DNA from 2 places in the Bacillus haimaensis genome. Region 2 is predicted to be linked to the other one. Evidence: riboswitches for the same ligand, from Rfam matches in the RefSeq annotation. Region 2 holds a riboswitch; the other holds the start of a gene.
What was found. Region 2 has a riboswitch for lysine ahead of ABN702_RS01345 (Na+/H+ antiporter NhaC family protein). Riboswitches for the same ligand answer to the same signal wherever they lie in the genome.
Positions count from the first base shown of each region.

Region 1: linked by a shared signal. The riboswitch ahead of ABN702_RS03315 (aspartate kinase) and the one ahead of ABN702_RS01345 (Na+/H+ antiporter NhaC family protein) in region 2 are both predicted to bind lysine.

Region 1 is NZ_CP158164.1:692,193-699,101, forward strand. Features, by position in the region: gene ABN702_RS03300 (electron transfer flavoprotein subunit alpha/FixB family protein) at 1-8, shown strand, start outside; gene trxA (thioredoxin) at 241-555, shown strand; gene uvrC (excinuclease ABC subunit UvrC) at 930-2,702, shown strand; lysine riboswitch at 2,773-2,959, shown strand; gene ABN702_RS03315 (aspartate kinase) at 3,138-4,379, shown strand; gene ABN702_RS03320 (carbohydrate kinase family protein) at 4,504-5,448, shown strand; gene ABN702_RS03325 (YslB family protein) at 5,688-6,128, opposite strand; gene ABN702_RS03330 (succinate dehydrogenase cytochrome b558 subunit) at 6,483-6,909, shown strand, end outside.
Region 2 is NZ_CP158164.1:315,022-321,930, forward strand. Features, by position in the region: gene ABN702_RS01325 (DUF72 domain-containing protein) at 1-392, shown strand, start outside; gene ABN702_RS01330 (bifunctional metallophosphatase/5'-nucleotidase) at 433-1,794, shown strand; gene ABN702_RS01335 (YunC family protein) at 1,874-2,176, shown strand; gene ABN702_RS01340 (HD-GYP domain-containing protein) at 2,326-3,432, shown strand; lysine riboswitch at 3,514-3,703, shown strand; gene ABN702_RS01345 (Na+/H+ antiporter NhaC family protein) at 3,844-5,406, shown strand; gene ABN702_RS01350 (sodium-dependent transporter) at 5,766-6,909, shown strand, end outside.

The DNA of each region.
Region 1 (6,909 bases), 380 kb from region 2:
CAAACTAAGGCAGAGGACAGACCAAGCGAGTGGGGTACACTCGCTTGGTCGTTTTTTATTGGAAAACCGCAAATTAATTTTGAAAAATAGGTTAAAACTAGAGTGAAGCAAATAATTAGCGTCCGTTTTTCGGAAATGCTATACTCTAGCTATACTGAAACTCTGAAAGATAATCCATCTGGCAGAGAGAAACCAATTAACATACGTTAATTGTGACATAAACGTTTAGGAGGAATTATAATGGCTATTCAAAATGTAACAGATCAAACTTTTACGCAAGAAACAAGCGAAGGCTTAGTTTTAGCAGACTTCTGGGCACCTTGGTGTGGTCCTTGTAAGATGATTGCTCCAGTACTTGAAGAACTAGACCAAGACATGGGCGACAAAGTGAAAATCGTAAAAGTCGACGTAGACGAAAACCAAGAAACTGCTGGCAAATTCGGCGTAATGAGCATCCCGACTTTACTTGTTATCAAAAACGGTGAAGTGGTAGATAAAGCAGTTGGTTACCAACCTAAAGAAGCTTTAGCTGAACTATTGAACAAACACGCTTAAGCCTAGCTGATAGCGTTCTGAAAGTCCGGTGTCCCTTGTTAATGATAAGGGTGCCGGGCTTTTTTGTATGAAAAGGTTTGTAAATTATTTTATGTATCTAGCTGTTGATTGGAGCAATAGGCGAAGACTCCTGCGGGAGTTAGCGGTAGGCTGGAGACCCCGCAAGGCAAAGCCTGAGGAGGCTCCAGCATCGCCCCGCGGAAAGCGCAGCCTAGTGCGGAAATCAACAGCGGTGTTTCAAGAACCTTGTTAGATTAGCAGATCCAGATTCATTCAGCTAATGGGTAAAGATCGCACCAAACTCAAAATGGAACAAAAAAACAGATAGATGTATAATAAAAGGAGACAAATCATTGGTTGGGGTGAAAGGGTAAATGGAACAGAACATAAAAGAAAAGCTTGCGATATTGCCTGACCAACCAGGATGCTACCTCATGAAGGATAGGCAGGGTACCATCATCTATGTAGGAAAGGCAAAGGTGCTGAAAAACCGGGTCCGCTCATATTTTACAGGCAGTCATGACGGCAAAACGCTGAGACTGGTGAATGAGATTGTGGATTTTGAATATATTGTCACGTCTTCAAATATTGAGGCATTGATACTCGAACTGAATCTTATAAAGAAGCATAATCCGAAATACAATGTGATGCTGAAGGATGATAAGCGCTATCCTTTTATAAAAATTACGGCGGAGAAGCATCCTCGACTTCTCATTACAAGGAAGGTGGCAAAGGATAAGGGTAAGTATTTCGGACCCTATCCCAATGTACAGGCTGCCAATGAAACCAAGAAGCTGCTAGACCGCGTCTATCCGTTGCGTAAATGCATGACCCTGCCAGACAGGGTCTGCCTTTATTATCATTTGGGCCAATGTCTTGCACCTTGCGTGGAGGACATATCCCAGGAAACGAACAAAGAGATGGTCGATGGGATTGTGCGATTCCTTAACGGCGGATATAAAGAGGTCAAGGAAGAATTGACCGTAAAGATGCAGAAGGCCGCAGAGGATCTGGAGTTTGAACGAGCAAAGGAATTTCGCGATCAGATTCTGAATATCGAAGCCACGATGGAAAAGCAGAAGATGGAAATGAACGACTTTGTTGACCGTGATGTGTTTGGGTATGCGGTGGATAAGGGCTGGATGTGTGTGCAGGTGTTCTTTATCCGACAAGGCAAGCTGATAGAACGGGATGTATCACTTTTCCCGATTTATAATGAACCGGAGGAGGATTTCCTGACCTACCTCGGACAATTCTATTCCAAACAGAATCACTTTGTACCAAAAGAGGTGATGGTGCCGAATGGAATCGAATTGGAGATGGCGCAGGCCCTTCTGCAGACCAATGTGATGCAGCCGCAAAGAGGCAAAAAGAAACAATTGGTTGACTTGGCGAAGAAAAATGCCAAAGTAGCCTTGGTGGAGAAGTTCTCCTTGATTGAACGCGATGAAAAGAGAACAATCAAAGCGGTGGAAAACCTTGGTGAGGTTCTTGGAATTGAAACACCCTTAAGAATTGAAGCATTCGACAACTCGAATATACAAGGGACAGATCCTGTTTCTGCGATGGTTGTGTTCATCGATGGCAAGCCTGAAAAAAGAGAGTACCGGAAATACAAGACGAAAAGCGTACAAGGACCGGATGATTATGAATCCATGCGTGAAGTGGTAAGAAGAAGGTACACGAGAGTACTGAAGGAATCCCTGCCACTTCCAGACCTTATCATCATTGATGGCGCAAAAGGGCATATGTCTGCTGTTAGGGATGTGCTCGAAAACGAGCTGAACCTCTTTATACCGATTGTCGGTCTTGCAAAGGATGAGAGGCATCGAACGAGCAATCTACTGGCTGGAGAAGACGCCATGATTGTCCCGCTCGAGCGGACGAGCCAGGAGTTCTACCTGCTGCAGAGAATCCAGGATGAGGTTCATCGATTTGCGATTACATTCCATCGCCAGCTAAGGAGTAAAAATGTCTTCCACTCCGTCTTGGACGATATTCCGGGAGTAGGGGCAACAAGGAAAAAAGCGCTGCTCAAGCAGTTTGGATCTGTTGCAAAACTGAAGGAAGCAACAGTGGAAGAGATTCAGCAGGCGAAAATCCCACGCCCCATCGCTGAAGAAATTTTTAATAAATTACAGGAATAGGTATTGTATCTATTCTAGGAGTCTGATATAATCACTATTAATTTCATAATGTGCCACTTCAAACTAATGAAGTGATGATAGAGGTGCGAACTTCAAAAGTATGTAATCGGAGAAGAAAGAGCTTCCGAGAAGATTACGGAAAGGGGAGGATCGCCGAAGTAAAAAAAAGTCTCTTTTTCTTTTTTTTACTGGTTCTGCGTTTAAGAAATGTAGGACTGTCAGGCTGTTTTTGTGCTGCCTGGAGAGCTATCTCACGCGTGAACGGTTTTTATATTTTGCCAATCACAGCAATGAGACAAAGCTCATTGCTGTTTTTTTATACCTTCATACAGGAAATAGTCACGGGTTTAAGACTCATTTCTTCGCGAGGTGCATCCATTGGGCTTTCTATCTTTTACATTATGATGAAATAAACTAGAAAAGGGAATGGTGGGTATGTCAACGATTGTTGTACAAAAATTTGGAGGAACTTCGGTCGGGTCTGTTGAGCGAATTCAGCATGTTGCAAAACGAGTTATTTCTGAAGTGGAAAAAGGCCACAAGGTAGTGGTGGTGGTTTCTGCCATGGGGAAAACGACAGATCAGCTGTTAACGTTGGCAAATGCAATCAATCCACACCCGAGCAAACGCGATATGGATATGCTTCTTACAACTGGGGAGCAGATCACCATTTCACTTTTAGCTATGGCGCTTCAGGTCAGAGGCCATGAAGCGGTATCCCTGACTGGATGGCAGGCCGGTATTCGGACAGAGCCTGTACATGGGAATGCCAGAATCACCCATATTGAAACAGACCTTTTGAAAAGCCATTTGGCTGCAGGGAAAATTGTGATTGTGGCAGGCTTCCAAGGGATTACGGAGACGAATGAAATCACAACACTTGGCCGAGGTGGTTCCGATACAACGGCTGTTGCATTGGCTGCTGCTCTGGAAGCGGACAAATGTGATATCTATACAGATGTAACCGGAGTGTTTACGACGGATCCCCGTTTTGTGAAAGAAGCAAGAAAATTGGCGGCAGTATCCTATGACGAAATGCTGGAGCTTGCCAATTTAGGAGCGGGTGTATTACACCCAAGAGCGGTTGAATTTGCGAAAAATTATGGAGTGCAGCTTGTTGTGCGTTCAAGTATGGAAGAGGAAGAAGGCACCATCATTGAGGAGGAAGTTTCCATGGAAAAGAGTTTAGTAGTAAGAGGAATTGCGTTTGAAGATCAGATTACCCGTATTACCGTATGTGGATTGCCGAATGAGCTACATACTCTATCCACTATTTTTACAACATTGGCAAAACATAGCCTGAACGTCGATATCATCATCCAGACAAGTATGGATAAAGATACAACTAATATCTCCTTCTCTGTGAAAACGAAGGATGTGGAAGAGACTATCCAAGTGCTCGAGCAATATAAAGAGCATCTGGGCTTTACTCATATTGAAAAAGAAAGCAACTTAGCGAAGGTTTCCATCGTTGGGTCCGGTATGATTTCCAACCCTGGTGTAGCTGCGGAAATGTTCCAGGTGCTGGCGACGGAAGGCATTCATGTCAAAATGGTAAGTACTTCCGAAATCAAGGTATCCACAGTGGTGGATGTAGGAGTAATGGTGAAGGCTGTAGAGGCGTTGCATGTAGCGTTCAAGCTTGGGGAAGAATCAGTGGAGAGAGTATTGAACTAGGTGAAGTGGGAGGAGCGTCCTTTGAGGGTGCTCTTTTTTTATGAATATGAATCTGGGGGACAGGCATCTCTTTTAGTGATAATCTATAAGAAAATGCCTGGAGAGGTTAGAGGTGTAATCATAGATGAAAAAGAGTAATAAAAGCCATGTTATAACTTATGGGGATGCTTTTGTCGATTTCATTGCCAAAGATATAACAAACAAATCATACAATACCTATCTTGGTGGAGCTTCATTAAATGTAGCAGTAGGCTTGAGTCGCCTTAAAGTTCCATCCTATCTTATGACGGTAACTGGTGAAGATGAAAACGGTCAGTTTGTCCGCAATGAACTTTTAAAGGAAAACGTGCGACTTGATTACGCTCAAGTAATTCCAGAGAAACAAGTGACTGGAGTATACGTGCATCTTATGTCCGATAACGAAAGAATCTTCCACAAGTATATGGATGAAACACCTCACGTTCAATTGGAGAAAAATTATCTTGCTACTGAAGCATTTCTGCAAGCTTCCATTTTTCATATAAGCTCAGGGACAATGTTCCACTCTATAGCGCTTACGACCACTCAACAAGCAGTGGCAATGGCGAAAAAAGCCGGAACCCTCATTTCGTTTGATGTAAACATCAGACTGCTGCGATGGGAAAGCGAAGCACAATGCAGAAATACGATTCACTCCTTTTTAACTGAAGTGGATATTCTTAAATTAACGGTCGAGGAACTGTTATTTCTAACGGAAACTTCGCAAATGGAGGATGGAATCGATAAGCTTGTGAGATTGAATATTCCTTTGATCCTCGTGACTGTTGGGGAATCAGGTACATATGCAATACAAAATCAAAAAACTTATCACATACCCGTAAAGAAAGTGGAACCAGTGGATACAACCGGTGCCGGGGATGCCTTTATGGCAGGTTTACTTCGATATGTTTACTTTAATGGCATACCATCTACATCAGAAGCACTCTTTCAATGCATCGCCTTCGCCAACAATCTTGGGGCACTTGCAACAACAAAACATGGGGCCATGACAGCAATGCCCCGTTTGGAAGAAATTGACTGGGGGATGTAGCTTTTATCGGATACATTAAAATCTTTAGCGCCAAGGAAGTACCTCTAAAAGGAGTTCGGCATCAACTTTGCCTTTTTCGGCACGAACTAGGCTGACTTTGGCACGAACTCGGTACTGTTCGGCATCAACTCACCCATTTTCGGCACGAACTATGAACTCTGGTGAATTCGAAAGCAGTACCCACCAGTCAAAACAGAAAGAAATAAGCGCATGCCTCAGCATGCGCTAGAAAGTATAGGTTATTTGTCCCATTGGACGGTGATGTAGATCTCCTGGCGTTTTTTCTGCTCTTCGATTGCCTCGGCAGTTTTGCCTTTTTGGCGTTGAACTTGTTCTGCAAGAAAGCCGGCTTCAAGCTGGAAGATTGCGTCCTTATTCAACTCAAGGCGTCGCTTCACCATGTCACCGCTAAGAAGGTATTTGATCTCGTATTTTTTCTGTTCAATGATCTCAAGATCTCCCCATCCCGCTGCTTTGAAAAATTGCGAGATCTCTTCCTGGGTGCCAATAGTGAATCGTCTTGCAAGCTGCTTGCCGGACCAATAGATGATCTGTGTGTGATCTTTTCCCAAAAGGTCTGGAAGGAGCATGTCGCGTATCAGTTCGTACCCAAAAACAGGGACTTGTAACGTTGTGTCCATTTCTTCTTGTTGTTCTTGCAGCTTGTTTGCTTCGGTCAATTTACTTCCCCTCTTTCTACTACCCTCATTATATAATAAAGCCCTTCACAAATAAATGAAGCGGAAGAAGTATTTTATACTAGAAAAATATTATCTTATTTTTCTGACATATTAAACTGCACTTGACTTTTTCAAAAATTACAATTTTTGTACGCGTTTTCTTGACGCTTCTAATATGGGGGAGTAAAATAAACTTGTCACATATTTGTCGATATATCTGTAAAGGCTTTCATTATATTGAAAGTTTAAAAAAGGGATGCGGGAGTTCGAGTGATTTTTTACTATAATAGATAGTGAAAGAAAGAACTTGTAAACATCTAATCTATTTTCCTACATTAAAAAGGGGGTTAAGTGATGGCAACAGAACGTGAATTTTTACTTCGAAGACTCCACTCGCTTCTAGGAGTCATTCCGGTTGGTATTTTCTTAATTCAGCACTTGGTTGTTAACCATTTTGCTACAAAGAGTCCGGATGCATTTAACAAAGCGGCACATTTTATGGAGAGCCTGCCGTTCCGTTATGCTTTAGAAATTTTTGTGATTTTCCTGCCAATTCTATTCCACGCAATCTACGGCTTATATATTGCTTTTACAGCAAAGAACAATGTAAGCAAGTATGGGTATGGACGTAACTGGATGTTCATGGTTCAACGTTTCACGGGAATTGTTACATTGATTTTTATCGTATGGCACGTATGGGAAACACGTATTGCAGCTGCAAGAGGAGCGGAAGTAAACTTTGATATGATGGCTAACATTCTTGCTAGTCCTGCTATGTTCG
Region 2 (6,909 bases):
GAGAGCAGACTTTGACGTTTATGGAGGTTGAGGGCTGGATACACAGCATTTGCGATGAACCCCAGGCTGGAAGAGGATCCATCCCGACCGTGCTTCATCCGACTGATAAGGAGCTTACTCTTGTAAGGCTGCATGGGCGGAATGTGCACGGTTGGACAAAGGCGGTATCAGGCAAAGACTGGCGGGAGGTCCGTTATCTTTACGACTATAATGAGCAAGAGCTGTTGGAATGGAAGCGGAATTTGGAGAGTATAAAGGACTCCACAAAGGATATTTATGTGCTTTTCAACAATAACTCCGGTGGGCATGCTGCTGATAATGCCAAAAGGATGATAGAAATGCTGGAGCTGGAATATGAGGGGTTGGCTCCAAAACAACTGGATTTATTCTAAGCAATCAATGTGCGTAAATGAAAGAGGAGAGAACAAGATCGTGGAGATTCGGATATTACATACCAACGATACACATAGTCATTTTGAGGCTTACCCTAAAATAGGTGCTTTTCTGAAAGAGAATAGTAGTGAGATTCCATCTGCGCTAGTGGATATCGGCGACAATATGGACCGCTTTCACCCCATCACCGAGGCAACACAGGGCAAAGCGAATACCGCCATGTTGAATCTATTGAAATATGATTTTGCGACGATTGGAAACAATGAGGGAATAACCCTGGATTATCAGGCTCTGTCAGAGCTATACCGGGAGGCTGATTTTCAGGTGCTGGTGGCAAACCTGTTCGAAACCAGTGGGGAATACCCGGATTGGGTGAAACCTTACTTCTATAAACAGATGGGTGATATAAAGGTTTGTTTTGTTGGGGTAACCGTCTACTATCAGCATTTTTATGAGCTCTTGGGCTGGAAGCTGGAAGATCCTTATACGATACTGGAAAAAATCCTGCCAGAGGTGAGGGCCGAGGCGGATGCTGTGGTCGTGCTGTCGCATCTCGGAATTACTGATGATGAGGAGATGGCTAGAAGGTTTCCGGACATCGATGTCATTCTCGGTGGACACACCCATCATGTGCTGCCTGAAGGGAAAATGATCGGGAATACGCTCGTTTGTGGCGCTGGGAAGTATGGGCAGTTTATCGGAGAGGTCTCTATTGGTTTTAATGAGCAGAAGAGGATAACACAGAAAAAGGCTAAGCTGCATTCCCTGGAAGAGACACAACCCAATAGTGAAGTGAAAAAGGTGATTGATCGGATGGAAGAGGAAGCGTCAGGAGCTTTGCAGTACAAGCTGGCTGAATTGCAGGAACCTATGAAAATCGACTGGTTCGCCCCATCCCCCCTTGCAAATTTTCTGGCAGAAGCATTAAAAGAATGGTGTGATGCAGATATCGGAATGGTGAATGCCGGGGTGCTGCTGGAGTCCATTCCAACAGGTGCAATTACAAGAGAGGCATTGCATCGCCTATGCCCCCATCCAATCAATCCTTGTCGAGTGACGCTGACCGGTGAGGAGCTTCGGGAGGTCCTTCAACAATCAATCCAGCCTGAAATGGAAGAACTGAAGGTGAAAGGCCTCGGCTTCCGGGGGAAAGTGATGGGGAAGATGGCGTTAAGTGGATTGGAGCTGGAAAGTGAATTTTTCTCAGATGGTACTTTGCAAATCAAAGCCATTCGTGTAAAGGGGAAAGAAATCCAAAGCCATGATGCCATTTCCATTGGCACAATCGATATGTTCACGTTCGGGCGCATGTATCCAACCATTGTGCGTGCAAAAGACAAGAAGTTCTACATGCCCGAATTGCTTCGGGACGTCCTAGCCGAAAAGCTTTCACGTTTATAAGCTAAGCTAATACCCATTTTTTACACTCTTTTGTGCTCCTGTCATAAATTGATAGGAGAAGGGAGCGTGACAACTATCTATGATTGAAATGGCGCCAATCAAAATTAATGACTTTACTTTTACAGCAATCACTGTCAGATTGCCTAAAACCAATTTTCTTGCTGTAACCAGTGATAAAGGATATATCATGTGTGGAGCCCTCGATGTTGCCCTTTTGAATGAAAAGCTGAAAGATCGTCGGATCATTGCTGGGCGAGCGGTGGGTGTTCGGACAATTGAGCAATTAATAGAGGCCCCTTTGGAATCGGTTACGTATGAAGCGGAAAGTCTGGGTATTACAGTTGGAATGTCCGGAAGGGATGCTTTGTTGAGAATGATATAAAAGACCTTCGATGCAAGGTCTTTTTTTATTTGTCGAAAGTTATATTAAATTTTTTATAAAAACTTTGTTAATAATGAAGTTTTCTTTCATTGTTTTTACTATAATGGAAAATATATAGATTTTGTCGAATTATGAAGATAGGAGAAACTATGAGATTATTACCCACTAAGTCCATGAAGCCGGGAATGAAGCTAGCGAAAACTATCTATAATGAGCAGGGGAGAGCATTGTTGAGTGCGGGAATCCCTGTAACAGCACGGATGATTACACGTTTGCAGCAGTTGAATGTTACATATGTTTATATAGAAGATGCAAGAACGAAAGATTTGGAAGCTCCGACGATGATTTCGGATCAAACAAGAAAAAAGGCGATCACCACGATTACCGATACCTTTAAGCTGCTGGAGAGCGAAAAGAAGCTCAGCAAATGGTTTGTGATGGACCAGTCGTCCAAGGACCTAAAGAGCCTTATTCATACTTTGCTTGCAGATATGAAAACCAACCAGGAAGTGGCAACACTTTTAACAGATGTTTATATACATGATAACTATGTTTTCACCCATTCATTGAATGTCACGTTATACGCGCTCTCCATCGGGATCAAATTGGGGTTGCCGCAAAAGGACCTTGAGATTCTGGGGCTTGGCGGGATTCTTCATGACATCGGAAAGATGCAGATACCTTCCGAGATTTTATTCAAGCCTGGGAAACTGACAAGTGAAGAGTTCACTGAAATGAAAAAGCACACCACTTATGGATATGATATTCTACGAAATATGCACACCATTCCTCTTCTTGTCGCTCATTGCGCTTTCCAGCATCACGAAAGACTGAATGGCAGCGGATATCCGAGAGGGGTCAAAAACGAAGATATCCATCTGTTCGGCAAAATCCTGGCAGTGGCGGATGTCTTTGATGCGGTAACCTCGCATCGAATCTATCGGAGTGCGATGCTGCCACATGAGGGCTTGGAGATTCTGTATGCGGGTTCTGAATCCCTTTACGAGCCGGCAATCATCGAGGCTTTCCGGAAATCTGTCGCCATTTATCCTTTCGGGCTTGCTGTGACGCTCAATGACGGCCGAAAAGGGCTCGTTGTAGGGCAGAATAAGGATATCACGGAGCGACCGATCATCCGGATCATAGAAGCGGAGGGAGCCGAACTGGACACCCCGTATGATATCAATTTAAAGGATCACCTGGATGTCAGTATCGTGGATTGCGACAATCAGGGGAGCATGTCAGCGGTAAGCTGATACTAGCAAAAAATTTCCTTTGTCCTCGTGTAATTTTTGTGATATAGTAAAACAATAAAATCATATACTTCCCTTATCATACGATGAGGTAGAGGCTGCATAGCATAAGAGTAAAACTACTGGAGGGTGACACCTAAGATGGTAGAAGAAAGGATGCTGTGCCGAAGCGGAATGAGTCGTCAAGCTTATTTTGCTGGGGTTATCTTGAATAAGGATAACACTGCCATTATGACCGGTACGGACGGGTTTGTAATGGAGGGCTACTGATCGGATGGAGGATAACATACATTACATACGAGTAATGATAGTTATTTTCTATCATTGCGTTTTTTTATGTAATACTCAGAGCCCCCATTATTGTAAACCGTTTGGACAGGTCAAACCAATTACAATTTTATGGGGGTTTTTTGTATGGAAGGAACAATTTATACTTTGATTCCTCCGGTGCTGGCAATCCTGATGGTTATTTTGACCAGAAGGGTATTGCTATCACTTGGAGCAGGGATCCTGGCATCTGCACTATTACTTGCAGATTTCAATCCGATTACGATGTTTGTACTGATATGGGATACAGTGCTTGGCCTATTTTATTCCGTGGAAGATAAAGAATTGAACTTATGGAATATTTATATCTTAATTTTCCTGATCATCCTGGGAATCATTACGGCGTTCATCTCCCTTACAGGCGGTAGCCGTGCATTTGGAGATTGGGCACAGCAAAAGATCAAAACTAGAAGAGGCTCAAAATTTTTAACTGCAATTCTAGGGATTATCATTTTTATTGATGACTATTTTAATGCTTTGGCAGTAGGTCAGATTAGTAGACCACTGACAGATCGTCATAAGGTATCACGTGCTAAACTTGCATACTTGATTGACTCCACATCTGCTCCGATCTGTGTGGTTTCTCCAATATCAAGTTGGGGAGCGGTAATTATCGGGACAATTGGTACTGAGGTATTATTAAAGCAGGGCATCAACAATATTTCGGCTTTTAGCGCATTTATGCAGATCATTCCAATGAACTTATACGTATTTTCCGCACTATTGATGGTTTTTGTTGTATGCTTTTTCAATTTCAACATCGGGCCTATGAAAAAACATGAGGACCGTGCCATGGAAACTGGTCAATTATATGATCCGGAAAAAGAGGTTCCTGGAGAACTTGCTGATGATCTTCCTACAAGTACGAAAGGAACAATCGGCTACCTTGTATGGCCTATCGTTTCTCTCTTTGTCGGTGTGATCGGTGCGATGTTCTATACTGGGGCAACTGCTATTGATGGGGATATTACCCTGCTTGGCATTTTTGAAAACACAGATCCTTCCGCATCCTTGTTCTATGGTGGTATGTTTGCATTGCTTGTATCCTTCCTTTTCTTGTTCAGACAAATTTCCAAAGGTGGAATAAGCGGGAATGTGGTTGGAAAAGGAATTTGGGCTGGTACCAAATCCATGCTTCCAGCCATCTATATCTTAATATTCGCTTGGACCATTGGGGGGCTTATCGGGGAGCTTGGAACCGGCGATTACCTTGCTGGTGTTGTAGCTGACTCCAATATGAACATTGCGTTCCTGCCGGTAGTCATCTTCATTATCGCAGGATTTACAGCTCTTGCTACAGGGACATCCTGGGGGACTTTTGGCCTGTTGCTTCCAATCGCAGGTCAGATTGCAGCGGCGACAGACGTCAGCCTTCTTTTACCGGCTCTCGCTGCAGTGCTTGCAGGGGCAGTGTTCGGGGATCACTGTTCACCGATTTCCGATACGACCATCCTTTCCTCAACAGGGGCAGGATGTAATCATATCGACCATGTCATGACACAGCTTCCATATGCATTGATTTGTGCAGTCATCTCCATTATTGGTTATATTGTGCTTGGGGTGACTGGTAGCACAATGTTGGGTCTATTGGTGGTATTTGCAGCATTTGTCATCTTGGTGTTTGCTACTAGAGCGATGAAAACTGCCTAAAAATACTTTTCATAAATATTAAAAAACACACTTTCTTATTGTGCTATATCTTCTAGCATATTGGAAAGTGTGTTTTTTTATATTTTTTTCAATTAACTTTCAAGGAATAATTATTCATAAAAAAAAGCTTATGTGGCGGTATTTGGAGAAGAGTTCTCTTGAAGTTATGAATATTTATTCAATATCGAACTTTGTCGTCTTAACTCGAAAAGGATAAATGAAAATAATGTTTTGACATAGTCATAAAGTCTAGTTATACTATGTATAAATTATATTAAATAGTCTGAAAAAAGAAAAGATTTGGACTCTTTTATCTATTTTTTGGAAAATCTATGAGTTCAACGGGGGAGGATATTACAATGGAAAATCGACCGCAATGGGGGACAAGGGCAGGATTTATTATGGCAGCGGTTGGATCGGCCATCGGTTTGGGAAACATATGGCGCTTTCCGGCAGTTGCCTATGACAATGGAGGAGGAGCATTCTTTTTACCTTACTTATTTGCTCTTCTGACAGCAGGTATCCCACTACTGATACTTGAGTTCACACTAGGCCATAAGTATCGTGGATCTGCTCCTCTTTCTTATGCTAGATTAAGTAAAAAGTTTGAATGGCTCGGCTGGTGGCAGGTTGCAATAGCATTTGTTATTTCCACTTATTATGCTGTCATTATCGCTTGGGCGATGTCTTACTCTGTTTTCTCATTAAAATTAAGCTGGGGCGAGGACACAGTAGGATTCCTGGTAGAAGATTATCTTCAGTTGGCAGCTCCGGGTGAATTCGGAAGCTTGGTGCCGTCTGTACTTATACCATTGATACTAGTTTGGGTCATTACATTAGGGGTTCTTTTCAAAGGAATCAAAAAGGGAATTGAAGTTGCGAATAAAATTTTCATTCCAACATTGGTAGTTCTATTCTTGATCATTGTTGTACGCGCTTTAATGCTTGACGGTGCAGTCGAAGGCTTGAATGCATTCTTCAAACCGAATTGGGACGTCCTGACAAGCGGAAAGGTGTGGGTTGCAGCATATGGACAGATTTTCTTCAGTCTTTCGATTGCATTTGCCATCATGGTGACTTACTCAAGTTACCTTCCGAAAAAATCAGATATTACAAACAACGCCTTTATTACAGGCTTCAGTAACTCAGGATTTGAGCTATTGGCAGGTATCGGGGTATTCAGTATCTTAGGTTTCATGGCGGTGCAGCAGGGTGTAGGTGTAGATGAAGTTGTAAAAGGCGGAGTGGGGCTTGCGTTTATGGTATTCCCGCAGGTGATCAACGAGTTCCCGGCTTTCAACCAGTTCTTCGGATTCCTATTCTTTACTTCATTGGTACTTGCAGGATTAACGTCCTTGATTTCCATCGTGGAAACATTTGTTGCAGGGGTACAGGATAAATTCAACATCTCCCGTACAAAAGCGGTACTATTCGGTGGAGGACTTTCTGCAGTCCTATCTTTATTCTTTGCAACTCAAGGCGGCTTGAACCTACTGGATGTAG